3 regions of the Brevibacillus sp. genome follow, and region 2 is predicted to be linked to each of the others. Evidence: riboswitches for the same ligand, from Rfam matches in the RefSeq annotation. Region 2 holds a riboswitch; each other region holds the start of a gene.

Region 1 (4,503 bases), on a different contig from region 2:
TTTCGAAAGGGGATGATCGTGGTATGATGGGAGTAAATACCGGAAAAGGAGAGAAACCATGGGAGAATGCAAACTGGATCACAGCAAAGAGGATGTGCAAAAAAAGCTCGCCGAGCAAGCCCCCTATTTGTCGGAACAGCGGGTCGGACAATTTCAGAGCATGCTTGCAGGCGAGCTTGACCAGGAGCGTTTGAACGAGCTGTTTCACCTGTTGAAAAAATACGACTTGGCAAGCCCCGAGGAACGGCTCGTCCGCGAACAGCAGATGGATCGGCTGTTTGGCTAAAGGAAAAGGCGGCCGTTACACGATCGGTTTGCGGCCCATGAAGCCATCGTGCAAGCCGTGATAGTGCGTGATCGATTCCTCGCCTTCGCGCCAGCACAGCAGCACTTCCTCTCCGTCGATCATCGCTGGAAAGTCAAACAGACCGATATCGATGTCTTTGACCTGGATTCCTTTGGAGATTAATTGGGTGACGTGCATTTTCGCTTCCAATTCGAGAAACTCAAGCTGGCATTCCAGGGAAAAGATCGCCCCTTCATCGAGGGGCTGCTGTTTTTTGAGCTGCTCGCGTTTTTGATACAGTTCATAGAAAGAGCGCTTCGATTTTTGCAAAAAGGATAGCTCTTCGCGTACATATGGCAACAATTCGTTTGCTTCTGCAAGCGTAAACATTTTTTTGTTCAAGGATAACCCCTCCTCGATCTGTATGGTACCAGTATACTAAGAACCCCTGGCGGGAGAAAACGGCCGGAATGCGAAAAAAGCAGTTGTCTTTTCCTTCCGGCGGCAAGGAGCAAACATGGAAGACAGACTTTATTACCAGGATGCGTATACGAGAACGTTTGCGGCACACGTACAAAAGCGCGGTCAGGAAGCAGATGGCACGCCATATGTCGTGTTGAGCCAGACGGCTTTTTACCCGACGGGAGGCGGACAGCCCTCCGATCTCGGCAGCTTGAACGAATGTCGGGTCGTGGATGTGGAGGAAGTAGACGGCGAAGTGCGCCATCGGCTGGAAGTGCCCCTTCCGGAAGAGTGCACGGAAGTAACGGGACAAATCGACTGGGATCGCCGCTTTGATCACATGCAGCAGCATGCCGGGCAGCACATTTTGTCCGCTGCGTTTCTGGAAGTCGCCCAGGCGGAGACGGTTGCGTTTCACTTGGGAAAAGAGCGCGTGACCATCGACGTGCGACTGGATGAGCTGACGGCTGATGTATGGGAAGCTGTCGAGCAGCGAGCCAATCAGGTTGTGCTGGAAAATCATCCGATCATCGCCCGTTTTGTGGACGACGAGGAGCTTGCCAGCTTGCCGTTGAAAAAGCAGCCGACCGTGACAGAAAACGTCCGGGTCGTCATCATCCCCGAATACGACTACAATCCATGCGGGGGAACCCATCCGGCGCGCACGGGTGAAGTGGGCGCCATCAAAATCCTCGGCTGGGAGCGACATCGCGGGAACATCCGCCTGGAATTTATTTGCGGTTTGCGCGCTTTGCGGGATTACACGCGCAAGCAGGCGACTGTCCGCGAACTGGCCAAGCTGCTCGTCACGAGCGAGGCCGAGCTGATCGCCCAGGCGGAGCGTGTTTTGTCCGAGCGCGATTCGCTAAAAGCCAAGCTCGCCGAAGTGGAAAAACAATTGCTTGAGGTCGAGGTGCGAAAACAGCTCGCCACGGCTGAGCGGGAGGGTGGCGCGCGCGTGATCGCCCGTGTGTTCCCGGACAAATCAATCCAGCAATTGCAGCAGTTTGCCCAGTTGATGGTCGCGGAAGCTCCAGATGCCGTCTGCCTGCTCGCGGCTGCAACAGACGACAAAACCCAGCTTGTGTTTGCACGCGGGCAAGAAGTCAATGTCGCCGTGAATCAGCTGATCAAAGACACCTTGCCATTGATTGCCGGAAAAGGCGGCGGCAACCCGGCGATGGCCCAAGGCGGCGGACAGTCCGAGCCGCATGCTGACGAAGTAATTGCCCACGCGCGCAAGCTGCTTGCCCAGCTGCTGGCTTAATACGACGCGCAACCATAACGACAATGCAAGGAGGAGTCTATCATGTTCTGGAATCCCGGAGACAAAGTCCGCGTCAAACAGCGGACAGGAGAATACATCGCCGAAGTGCTGGAAATTCACGATACAAAACTTTTGGTCAAAGTGCTGGCGGTGACGAAGTACCCGCAACAGGGCGATCTGCACACTTCCTATGAAGTAGACGTGCCGCTGTTCCACCAGCGTCCAGCGCTTTCTTATCTGGAAAAATTCATGGCCCCGGTGTCGGCAGTGATGCGTTACAACGGCGAGGTGCCCGAGTACAAAGAATCTGTGCGCATCGCCATGGAGAGCGAGATGGACAAGCTGAGAAAAATGGCGGCTTGGGCACAGCGCTGCCTGACGGAACTGGAAGCAATGCACAAGGAAACCTTTACAAACCCGAAATAGAGTGGTACTGTAATACTCGAACGTAAGACAATTGCATAGGTTTACTACCAAACGGGGGCCGAGCGTCGTTGGCTGAGATTGTAACGAGTGTGTTACTGACCGTTGAACCTGACCTGGGTCATGCCAGCGGAGGAAGAGGTATATGAATCGATTTCACTAGGGCGGTCGTTTGCGAGATTTTTCGCAGAGGATGCGCACCAGTTGATGAGATCAACTCAACCATCCCACGGCGGATGGTTTTTTTATTCCATCTGTCCGTTTGGATACGTATACGGCTTCCACCGTTTGACTGGAGTGACTTCCGGCAGGCGAGGGAAGCCGTTTTTTGTCCCTCGGCAAGTGCCACCAAGAAGGAGGAATACAATGGTTGTTGTGCTGAATGGAAAAACAGCAGAGCTTTCGGCCGAAATCAATACGGTTCGCGCTTTGCTCGCTTCGTATTCCCTGCAAGAGAAAATCGTGGTCGTGGAGCGCAACGGAGAAATTATCGACCGCTCCCTGTATGAACAAACGCCGATTGCCGATGGAGACCGCATCGAAATCGTTCATTTTGTCGGAGGAGGATGATCATCATGGATACTTTGAAAATTGGACCTTACGAGTTTCGCTCCCGTTTGTTGCTCGGGACTGGAAAATTCGCAGACTTGGAAACGCAAGGGAAAGCGGTGGAAGTGTCGGAAGCGGAAATTTTGACGTTCGCCATTCGCCGACTGAATTTGGAAAATCCGCAAGAACCGAACTTTTTGGAACAGCTCGATCTGAAAAAATTCACTCTGCTGCCAAATACAGCAGGAGCCTATACAGCCGAGGAAGCGGTGCGCATCGCCCGCCTGGCGAAAGCGTCCGGCTTGTGCGACATGATCAAGGTAGAGGTCATCGGTGACCCGAAAACATTGCTGCCTGATCCGATCGGCACATTGGAAGCGTCGAAAATTTTGGTCGAGGAAGGCTTCATCGTGTTGACTTACACGAACGACGATCCGATTCTCGCCAAGCGCTTGCAGGATGTAGGCGTTCATGCCGTCATGCCAGGAGCGTCGCCGATCGGTTCTGGCCAGGGAATCGTCAACGAAAACAACTTGCGCTTCATCATCGAGGACGCCAAAGTGCCGATCATCGTCGATGCGGGAATCGGTTCTCCGGCAGATTGCGCGAAAGCAATGGAGCTGGGCGCAGACGGTGTCTTGTTGAATACGGCTGTTGCTCTCGCGGACAATCCGGTTTTGATGGCAGAAGCGATGAAGCTGGGCGTAGAAGCGGGACGCAAAGGCTTTTTGGCAGGACGCATCCCGAAAAAACGTTACGCGCAAGCGAGCAGCCCGGTGGAAGGGATGATTGAGTAGCGTGGATCGTCTGACAGAAGCGGTAGAGTCGATCGCCAATCGCAAGGACGAGCTGTTCGCCCTGTTGGCAAAGCTCGTTTCCCAGCCGACCGTCAGTCCGCCCGCGCGAAACAGCGACGAGGCGCAATCCGTCATCGCAAGCCAGCTTGCAGACATGGGCTTTGCGGTGGATCGCTTCCAGGTTTACCCCGGCGACGACAACGTGGTAGGTCGTCTTTCGGGCCGTGATTCGGCGCGGGCAAACAGCCTGATTGTCAATGGGCATATCGATGTGGCCGAGGTTGGAGACGAAACGGGCTGGACGTATCCGCCCTTTTCGCTGACGCTCGGCGCAGACGGTCGCTTGTACGGACGCGGGGTCGCGGACATGAAGGGCGGGCTCGCTGCGAGTTTGTTCGCCATCCAAATGCTTCGCGAGCATGGCGTCGAGCTGGCAGGCGATCTGCTGTTCCAATCCGTGATCGGAGAGGAAGCCGGAGAGGCGGGGACGCTCGTTGCCATTGAACGCGGCTACCAGGCTGACTACGCAGTCGTCGTCGACACGAGCAACCTGCATATGCAAGGGCAGGGCGGCGTCATCACTGGCTGGATTACGATTGAAAGCCCGACTACGTTGCACGACGGCATGCGGGCACAGACGATCCATGCCGGAGGACGAGTGCGCGGAGCTTCTGCGATTGAGAAAATGATGAAGGTAATCTCGGCTCTGCAAGAGCTGG
Region 2 (4,503 bases):
TCGACGGCCAGTTTGTTGATTTGTGCCTGCTGAGCGGCGATGTCTTCTTTGCGCGGCCCTTTTTGTTTCAGGGCGGACTGTTGTTTCGCCACATTGAGGGCGGACAGCGCGTTGTCCAAGATAGACTTCGCCTTGTCGACTTCCTGCTGAGTCGAAGCGCCTGAGGAGAACAATTGATTCATCCGGTCGTATTCTCGCTTGGCCGCATCGTACTCGCGCTGTGCCTGCGTGACCCGCTCGCGCTCCTGTGCTACTTCTTCCGGTTCTACGCCGATCTGGGCTTTGGCAAGATTGGCTTTTGCGACTTCCATCTGCGCTTCGAGATCAAGCAGTCTGCTGTCCACATCGGTCGTATCAATTTTGGCGATGATCTGGCCTTTTTTGACCTTGTCGCCTTCTTTGACGACGAACTCGCGCAACGTGCCGTTCACATTCGCATACTGCTTCTGCTTGTCCTCCACGATGACGATTCCGGAGGTCAAGATTTTGCTTTCCAGAGCTGATTTGGTCGGTGTTCCGATGTTGACGGGCATGCCCATGGCTTGCTGAGAACCCATCATGTTGAGTCCAACGAACCCTGCCCCTAACAGGACGACAACGGAACCGATGATCCACCACCGTTTTTTCATTTTCATTTCCCCTTGTTGTTCTAAAAAGAAACCATTATTTCATTGCTCGAAGTAGTTTTACGGAAGGCATGGAAAAAGGTAACACTTTTGCCGAATCGTTCACGATTTGCTCACATTTTGCGATGTTTTGACGGAAAGTAACTTTCTCGCTTTTTGCGTGATAAGATAAGAAAATAGATGACGTTCCTTGGGAGGGGAGCCATGAACCAAGCGATTCGATTTGATTATTCCAATGCACGCGGCTTTGTGAGACAGCATGAATGGGAGCAGCTTGCGCCAGCAATCGGGCAGGCGCATGAAATGTTGCACAAAAGAACGGGTCCAGGCAGAGACTATCTTGGCTGGGTAGATTGGCCGAACAAATACGACCGCGTCGAGTATGAGCGGATTCGCCAGGCGGCGGCACGTATCCAGGCTGACTCAGATGTGCTTTTGGTAATTGGAATCGGAGGTTCATATTTAGGAGCGAAAGCTGTACTGGACGTATTGGGCCACAGCTTTTACAACTTGCTGCCGAAGTCGAAGCGGCGATCGCCGGAAATTTATTTTGTCGGCAACAATATTAGTCCGGTGTATATCTCTCATCTGATGGACGTGTTGGAAGGCAAAGACGTCTCCATCAACGTCATCTCCAAATCGGGCACGACGACAGAGCCTGCTATAGCTTTTCGGCTGTTGCGCAATTGGCTGGAAAACAAGTACGGCCGCGAGCAGGCGAAGAAGCGAATTTACATTACGACGGACAAAGCGCGGGGGGCCTTGAAAAAGCTTGCGGAAGATGAGGGCTACGAGAGCTTTGTCATTCCCGATGACATCGGCGGGCGTTTTTCTGTCCTGACAGCAGTCGGACTATTGCCGATCGCCGTGAGCGGCGCCGATATGGATGCCCTGATGAAAGGAGCGCAAGATGCGAGCGAGCGGTACATGGTCATGGATTTGGCCGAAAATCCGTGCTACCAGTATGCGGCGATTCGCAACGCCCTGTACCGCAAAGGCAAAACGGTGGAGCTTCTGGTCAGCTACGAGCCGCAGTTCCGGTTTTTCGCCGAATGGTGGAAACAGCTTTTCGGGGAGTCGGAAGGCAAGGATGGCAAAGGAATTTTTCCCGCCGCTGCCGAATTTTCCACAGACTTGCATTCCTTGGGGCAGTACATACAGGACGGCATGCGACACTTGTTCGAGACAGTGGTAACCGTAAACAAGCCAGCCATCGATGTCACGGTAGAAGAAGACCCGCTTGATGTGGACGGACTGAACTTTTTGTCCGGCAAGCGGATGGGATTTGTCAATAAAAAGGCTTTCGAAGGGACGGTGCTCGCCCACGTGGATGGCGGCGTGCCGAACCTGCTTGTCGAGATGCCAGAGGCGACGGCGTATCACCTCGGGGCCTTGATCTACTTTTTTGAAAAGGCGTGCGGAATCAGCGGCTATTTATTGGGCGTCAATCCGTTTGACCAGCCCGGGGTGGAGGCGTACAAGGCCAACATGTTCGCTCTTTTGGGCAAACCTGGATTCGAGCAGCAGAAAGCGGAATTGGAGGCAAGATTGCGCGATAACAAGACATATTTGACCGTGGAAGAGACAGCAGCGTACTTGGAGCTTCCGGAAACGTTTATTTTGGAAAAGATTCACCAGGGCAAGATTCGCGCTCTGCACGACGGCTACGAGTACGTCATCAACAAGGAACAGTTCAACCATCATATGGAAGAAATGCGCAAGCTCCGCGAGTTCGAGGAGGCAGCGCGCCATGAGACGGTTCCGGAGAGCTACGATGTAAAAGACGAGGATTGAGCGTATAGCATCTTGTCACTGGCGGCCAGGAGGACTATACTTGGTTGGTGAAATGAATATGTAAAGAAGCAACTTGGGGAGTCCTTCACGCGGGGCTGAGAGGATGGAAGCATACGACCGTCGACCCATTGCACCTGATCCGGATCATGCCGGCGCAGGGATACGGTTGCCGGCGAACAGCGCTTTTTTCTTTGGCTATACGGCGTATGAAGCCCACCTTTTCCTGCTTGGGAACGGGTGGGCTTTTTGTATGTTGCCCTGTTCAACTTGGATCAGGAGAGAGATCACAACAGCGAGGAGAGAAAAACGTGGGCGATTGTCTCATAGTGGGTGGAGGAGTTATCGGTTTAAGTCTGGCGTATGAATTGTCGCGCAGAGGGATGGGCGTCACGTTGGTTGAGCAAGGAGAATGGGGCGGACAGGCGTCCTCGGCAGCAGCGGGCATGCTCGCGCCGTTGAAGGAGTTTACAGCGCCCGGTCCCATGCTCGATTTCGGCATGACGTCGCTGGCTTATTATCCGCAGTGGGCGCAAGAGTTGGAGGAGTTTACCGGGGGCGATGTACAGCTCAGCCTGGAGGGGCTGCTCACAGTCGCGCTCGACGATGGTGAGCAAGCACAGTTGGCAGAGAAATTTCGCTGGCAAAAGGACGCGGGGCATAGCGTGCACTTTTTGACGGAAAGGCAGCAATTGGCGGAGGTGGAGCCGCTGTTGACAGACAAAGCGCAGGCAGCGATTTACTCCCCGTACGAGGGGCACATCAACAATCGCATGTTGCTTCGCGCTTTGGTGACAGCGTGCAAGCTGCAAGGAGTTGTGCTGCATTCCGGCTGTGTCGTGAGCGGCATCGCGGTAAAAGGCGGGAAAGTAGTTGGCGTGGACAGCTCGCTCGGGCCGTTGCGCGCCGCGCATACGGTGATCACTTCGGGAGCGTGGGCAGGTGTCATGCTGGACTTGCTGGGTGTGTCGGTTCCGGTGCGTCCGGTTCGCGGTCAGATTGCCGCTGTTTCCTCTGTCGGCATTCCGCTGCGCACCGTCATTTTTGGCACGACGGGATATGTGACGCCGAAAAAAGACGGCAAAATCGTGCTTGGCGCAACAGAAGACGAGAGCGGCTTTCAGCGCGAAGTGACGATGGCGGGGTTAGCCAGCATCCTGAACGGGGTCATGCCGTACGTTCCGGCCTTGCATTCAGCCGCTTTTCTGGAGGCGTGGGGCGGATTGCGGCCAGCTACGGCGGATGGCAAGCCATTGCTTGGGCCTGTACCTGGATGGGAAGGGCTGTCGATTGCCGGAGGGCACTTCCGCAACGGCATTTTGCTCTCGCCCGCCACAGCGAAGTGGATGGCGGACTATCTGGAAAAAGGAGAGCGGGAGCAGCTCGCCCCGTTTTTGCCTGCGCGCTTCGTAACAGAAGAAAACGTCAGCGCACATAAAATGGGCTAGTCTTGCCTGCAAACCGGAACACCTCCCCATGGGCACATGTATATGGTAATAAAGAGCACCAGAAGGGGAGGAGTTTCCATGCAGGATGAAAAAAACCTGTACCAGGCTGACGTCCAGACGGTCAGTCTGATCAAGGATATGCGCGAAAATGTGCACAACATATGCAAAGAACACGTCGAGAAAAAAGTGCGCATTGAAGCGATAGACGGCCAGATTTTTGAAGGCGTGATCGTGGATTTTGACGATCAGAATGTATACGTTGAAGTGGACGACCCGGATGCGGAAGAAAACGACTATGAATATGAAATCGAAGAGGTAGCCAGCCGGAAATCGCCCGGCGACTGGGGAATGCATCAGGATTGGAATCCTTACGGAGGGTATCTCCCCTACGGCGGCTATCAGCCGTACGGCGATGTCAGTCCGTTTAGCAGCAGCAGCCAGCCAAATCGGCGACCTCCAGGGGGGCAAGTCAGTCCGTACTCCGATGACTGCTATCCTTACGCTCCGATGACTCCGTTTGGCAGTCCAGGTCAACCGTTTGGTCAGGTGAGTCCGTTTGGCAGCCCGGGTCAACCGTACGGTCAAATGGCTCCGTTTGGCAGTCCGGGTCAACCGTTTGGCCAAGTGAGTCCGTTCGG
Region 3 (4,503 bases), on a different contig from region 2:
GAACAGAACAAGCACGATGAGATTGCCAGCACGATGAATCGCATCTTGCAGAAGCAAGGCTTCGAGAACGTCCACCTCTTTTTTATCCTGCTGTCGCCTGAGCTGTACTATAAGGAAGGGTTGCCGCTACAGGTCAAGGCTTCCCGCTGAATCCGGCAGGCAAAAAAGGTCGAAATCCCATGACGAGGGATTCCGACCTTTTTTATGTCATACGCGCTCTAATAATAGAGGCTTTCTGTTTGCAAGCATTTGGAGCAGGTGCGCGCCAGCGATGTTTCGACGAACTCGTGCGCGCATTCTTTTTGCAAATGGAACAGCTGGCGTCTCAGACTTTCCAAATCCACCTCCAGGCGAGCGATTTCAGCGCGCAAACGCAAGGCTTCATTCAATGTCTTGCCACCTCCAGGCGTTTATTGGTACAACTGGCTTCCTTGCTCGCGGAACTCGCGGGCTTTTTCCTGCATGCCTGCCGCGATGGCCGCAGGCTCGTTTTGTTCCTGCTCCTGCGCTTGCTGACGGATGTCGTGCGAGATTTTCATGCTGCAAAATTTCGGGCCGCACATCGAGCAAAAGTGCGCAGACTTGGCTGCTTCCGCAGGCAGTGTCTCATCGTGATATTCGCGGGCGCGCTCAGGATCGAGAGACAGGTTGAATTGATCGTTCCAGCGAAATTCGAAGCGGGCTTTGGACAGCGCGTCGTCACGCTGTTTGGCTCGCGGATGTCCTTTGGCCAGGTCGGCTGCATGAGCGGCGATTTTATAGGCGATCAGGCCGTTGCGCACATCTTCCTTGTTCGGCAGTCCCAGGTGCTCTTTGGGTGTCACGTAGCAGAGCATCGCTGTCCCGAACCAGCCAATCATCGCTGCGCCAATCGCAGAGGTAATGTGGTCGTAACCGGGAGCGATATCAGTGGTCAATGGCCCGAGCGTGTAAAAAGGAGCTTCGTGGCACATCTCCAGTTGTTTGTCCATGTTCTCGCGAATCAGGTGCATCGGAACGTGACCAGGCCCTTCAATCATCACCTGCACGTCGTGCTTCCAGGCGATTTTCGTCAGCTCCCCGAGTGTTTCCAGCTCGGCAAACTGCGCTTCGTCATTGGCATCCGCAATCGAGCCGGGGCGCAGACCGTCTCCAAGCGAGACGCTGATGTCGTACGCTTTGAGAATGTGGCAAATTTCTTCAAAGTGGGTGTACAAAAAGTTTTCTTCATGGTGGGCGAGACACCAAGCCGCCAAAATGGAGCCGCCACGCGAGACGATCCCGGTAACGCGTTTTGCCGTCAAAGGAATGTAGCGCAGCAGAACGCCAGCGTGGATGGTGAAGTAATCGACTCCTTGTTCCGCCTGTTCGATCAATGTATCCCGATACACTTCCCAAGTCAGGTCTTCCGCTTTGCCATTGACTTTTTCCAGCGCCTGGTAAATCGGCACGGTACCGATTGGCACGGGGCTGTTGCGGATGATCCATTCACGGGTCGTATGAATGTGCTTTCCGGTCGACAAATCCATGATCGTATCGGCGCCCCAGCGCACGGACCAAATCATTTTCTCCACTTCCTCTTCCATCGAGGAGCTTACGGCCGACGTGCCGATATTGGCGTTGACTTTGACGTGAAAATTCCGCCCGATAATCATCGGCTCCGCTTCCGGATGATTGATGTTGGCCGGAATAATCGCGCGCCCGGCAGCTACTTCGGCTCTGACAAATTCGGGGGTCACTCCTTCGCGAATCGCGATGTATTCCATCTCTGGCGTAATGATCTGCTGGCGGGCGTAGTGAAGCTGGGTGACATTTTTTCCTGGCAAAGCGCGTTTGGGCCGATAGCCTTCGCGCGGAAAAGCTGGCATCGTCACCGCTTTTTCGCTGCTTCTGATTCCGTCGTCAACAAGTTGTGGCTCCCGGCCGACATAGCTTTCCGTATCGCCGCGTTCCTCGATCCACGCTTTGCGCACTAGCGGCAAGCCTTTTTCGATGTCCGCGACATATCCGTCAGCGGTGTATTCGCCGCTCGTGTCGTAGACGCGCAAAGGCGGATTGGGGGTAGGGCCGAACAACCCTTCGCTTGCTTGAAGGGTGATTTCGCGCATCGGCACGCGGATGTCAGGGCGACTGCCGACCTCGTATACTTTGCGGCTTCCGGGAAAAGATGAAATGGATGACATGAAAAAACCTCCTTGGCGTGGTTGCACGAAGCGCGAACCTTGTAGGGAGGCGAAAGAGGCCCGTCGCGAAAAAAACGCCGCATGGGAGCATGCGACGCCAGACGCGAGAGTAGAGAAGCAACGGGTATTTTGCAAAAAGATACACGTCACTTGTCGTGTCATATGGACATTCCTCCGCTGGCATTACCCAGTTCAGGTTCAACGGTCGATGGCACAGTACCATCCTCTCAGCCTGGTGATTTCCAAGCTCCCGTGCTTGTTTGTGGTTGTGATTGCAAGATTAGGATACCGGAGAACGCCAATCGTTGGCAAGAAAAAGTTTCCAACAAAAATTGCCACAGGGCAACACATTTTCCCCCCCTCTATACTCATGAATCGGACTAAAACTGTTTCTGTAGACCCACACGAATCGCGTCTGTTACGATGTAATTCGATCAAAAAGAAACTGCTTTATGACGCTTCGTTCTTGTCTTTTGAGCGAACGGAGTGATTGAGATTTTTGAGGTGATGGAGTGTGGATGTATATTCGGATCTGAAGCAAGGGGAACGGGGCGCGTGGGTCAGTATTATTGCCTATATCTTTTGCTCGGCGTTAAAAATAGGAGTTGCTGTGCTGACGGGATCGGAAGCGTTGATGGCAGATGGCTTGAACAACTCGACAGACGTGGTGGCATCGATTGCGGTCCTGATCGGCCTGCGCATTGCCCGCAAGCCGCCTGACCACGATCACCCGTACGGCCATTTTCGCGCGGAGACGATTTCGGCCTTGGTCGCGTCATTCATCATGCTGTTTGTCGGCTTGCAAGTCGTGACGGAAGCGGTTCCTTCGCTGTTTGATCAAAAAACGACGGCACCGGATTTGCTCGCAGGCTGGACGGCATTGGCGACAGCAGCGATCATGCTGGGCGTGTACCGCTACAACCGTCAGCTCGCTTTGCGAACAAACAGTCAGGCGTTGCTGGCTGCGGCCGCAGACAATCGCTCGGACGCCTTCGTCAGCATCGGGACGTTTGTGGGCGTTGCGGGGGCGCAGTTCCAGCTTTACTGGCTTGACCCGCTGGCTGCGTTGGTAGTCGGAGTCATCATCCTGAAAACAGCGTGGGATATTTTCCGGGAAGCGACCCATCGCTTGACTGACGGCTTTGACGTAGAAGAGTTGGGGGAACTGAAAGAGACGATCTCGTCCATCGCCGGAGTAAAAGATATTAGCGATATTAAAGCGCGTTACCACGGCAGCAGCGTGCTGGTTGACGTCGTGATCCATGTGGAGCCGCACCTTAATGTGGTAGAAAGCCACACCATCACCGAACACATCGAAGAACGCATGAGACGTGTGCACAAAATCAATACCGTTCATATTCATATCGAGCCAGAGCAGCAACTGGTCGAAAAATAAGCAAAAAACCTGTCCGTATCGGGCAGGTTTTTTTGCATGGCGTTACACGGGAGTCGCTTTTTTGCGACGCAGCTTTTTGGTTGTGGTCATCGCCTCGCTTTGCGCTGGCATTTGCTTGGGAGCTGCTGCGGTCGGCTCTGCGGGAGTTGCGCGCTTGCGGCTAGGCTTCGGTTTCGCCGCTGCTGGCGTAGGCTCAGGCTCGATTTTTACCGGATTAGGCGAAGTGCCTGCGGTAGAAGCGAGACTTTCCTTCAACGCTTGCATCAGGTCGATGACATTCGTCCGGGCGACGGTCGGTGCCGTGGCAATCTCCTGGCCTTCCAGCTTTTTCTCGATCATTTTTTGCAGCTCGCTGCGGTATTCGTCCGTATATTTGGCTGGATCGAAAGGAACGGTCATATTGCCGATCAGCTCGGTTGCCATTTTCAGCTCGTTTTCCGCCAAAGCGATGGTCGCCTCTGGCAAGGCAGGCACTTGATTGACTGGCCGTACTTCGTCAGGATAAAAAATCGTTTCCAGCATCATGCAATGCTCATACAGCCGAATGACGGCGAGACTTTGCCGATTGCGCATCGTCACCTGGGCAATCGCGATTTTTCCGGTTTGGCCCATCGCGGCGCGAAGCAGGGCGTACGCTTTTTCCCCTGTGTCCTGAGGAGACAGAAAGTAGCTTTTGTCAAAGTAAACCGGATCGATCTCCGACAAGTCCACAAAATCGAGAATCTCAATAGCTCGGCGGGTTTCGGGGGTGATCGCCTCCAGGTCCTCGTCGTTGATCATGACGAAGTGGCCTTTTTCATACTCGTAGCCGCGAACGATCTCGCTGGCGTCCACTTCCCGCTGGCAGTGCGGGCACATTTTCGTGTATTTGATGGGGGTGTTGCATTCCTTGTGCAGCTGGCGGAAGCGAATATCCCGTTCTTCTGTCGCCGTAAACATGCGAAC

The links. A riboswitch is a leader RNA that binds a small molecule or an ion and turns the genes downstream of it on or off. The one in region 2 is predicted to bind thiamine pyrophosphate.
Region 1: it holds a riboswitch for thiamine pyrophosphate, as region 2 does, so the genes downstream of both, thiS (sulfur carrier protein ThiS) here and thiO (glycine oxidase ThiO) in region 2, are expected to answer to the same signal.
Region 3: it holds a riboswitch for thiamine pyrophosphate, as region 2 does, so the genes downstream of both, thiC (phosphomethylpyrimidine synthase ThiC) here and thiO (glycine oxidase ThiO) in region 2, are expected to answer to the same signal.

Annotation. Positions count from the first base shown of each region.
Region 1 is NZ_DOTK01000060.1:52,306-56,808, forward strand. Features, by position in the region: gene DEP07_RS18540 (hypothetical protein) at 59-286, shown strand; gene DEP07_RS18545 (DUF2203 domain-containing protein) at 302-688, opposite strand; gene DEP07_RS18550 (alanyl-tRNA editing protein) at 804-2,015, shown strand; gene kapB (sporulation phosphorelay system protein KapB) at 2,058-2,441, shown strand; TPP riboswitch at 2,483-2,593, shown strand; gene thiS (sulfur carrier protein ThiS) at 2,805-3,008, shown strand; gene DEP07_RS18565 (thiazole synthase) at 3,014-3,784, shown strand; gene DEP07_RS18570 (acetylornithine deacetylase) at 3,777-4,503, shown strand, end outside.
Region 2 is NZ_DOTK01000066.1:67,935-72,437, reverse strand. Features, by position in the region: gene DEP07_RS20180 (efflux RND transporter periplasmic adaptor subunit) at 1-629, opposite strand, end outside; partial or broken gene DEP07_RS20175 (glucose-6-phosphate isomerase) at 831-2,180, shown strand; gene DEP07_RS27770 (excisionase family DNA-binding protein) at 2,202-2,420, shown strand; TPP riboswitch at 2,485-2,601, shown strand; gene thiO (glycine oxidase ThiO) at 2,729-3,865, shown strand; gene DEP07_RS20165 (hypothetical protein) at 3,944-4,503, shown strand, end outside.
Region 3 is NZ_DOTK01000034.1:118,176-122,678, forward strand. Features, by position in the region: gene DEP07_RS08705 (DUF1904 family protein) at 1-150, shown strand, start outside; gene DEP07_RS08710 (hypothetical protein) at 219-389, opposite strand; gene thiC (phosphomethylpyrimidine synthase ThiC) at 411-2,162, opposite strand; TPP riboswitch at 2,315-2,426, opposite strand; gene DEP07_RS08720 (cation diffusion facilitator family transporter) at 2,677-3,558, shown strand; gene ku (non-homologous end joining protein Ku) at 3,601-4,503, opposite strand, start outside.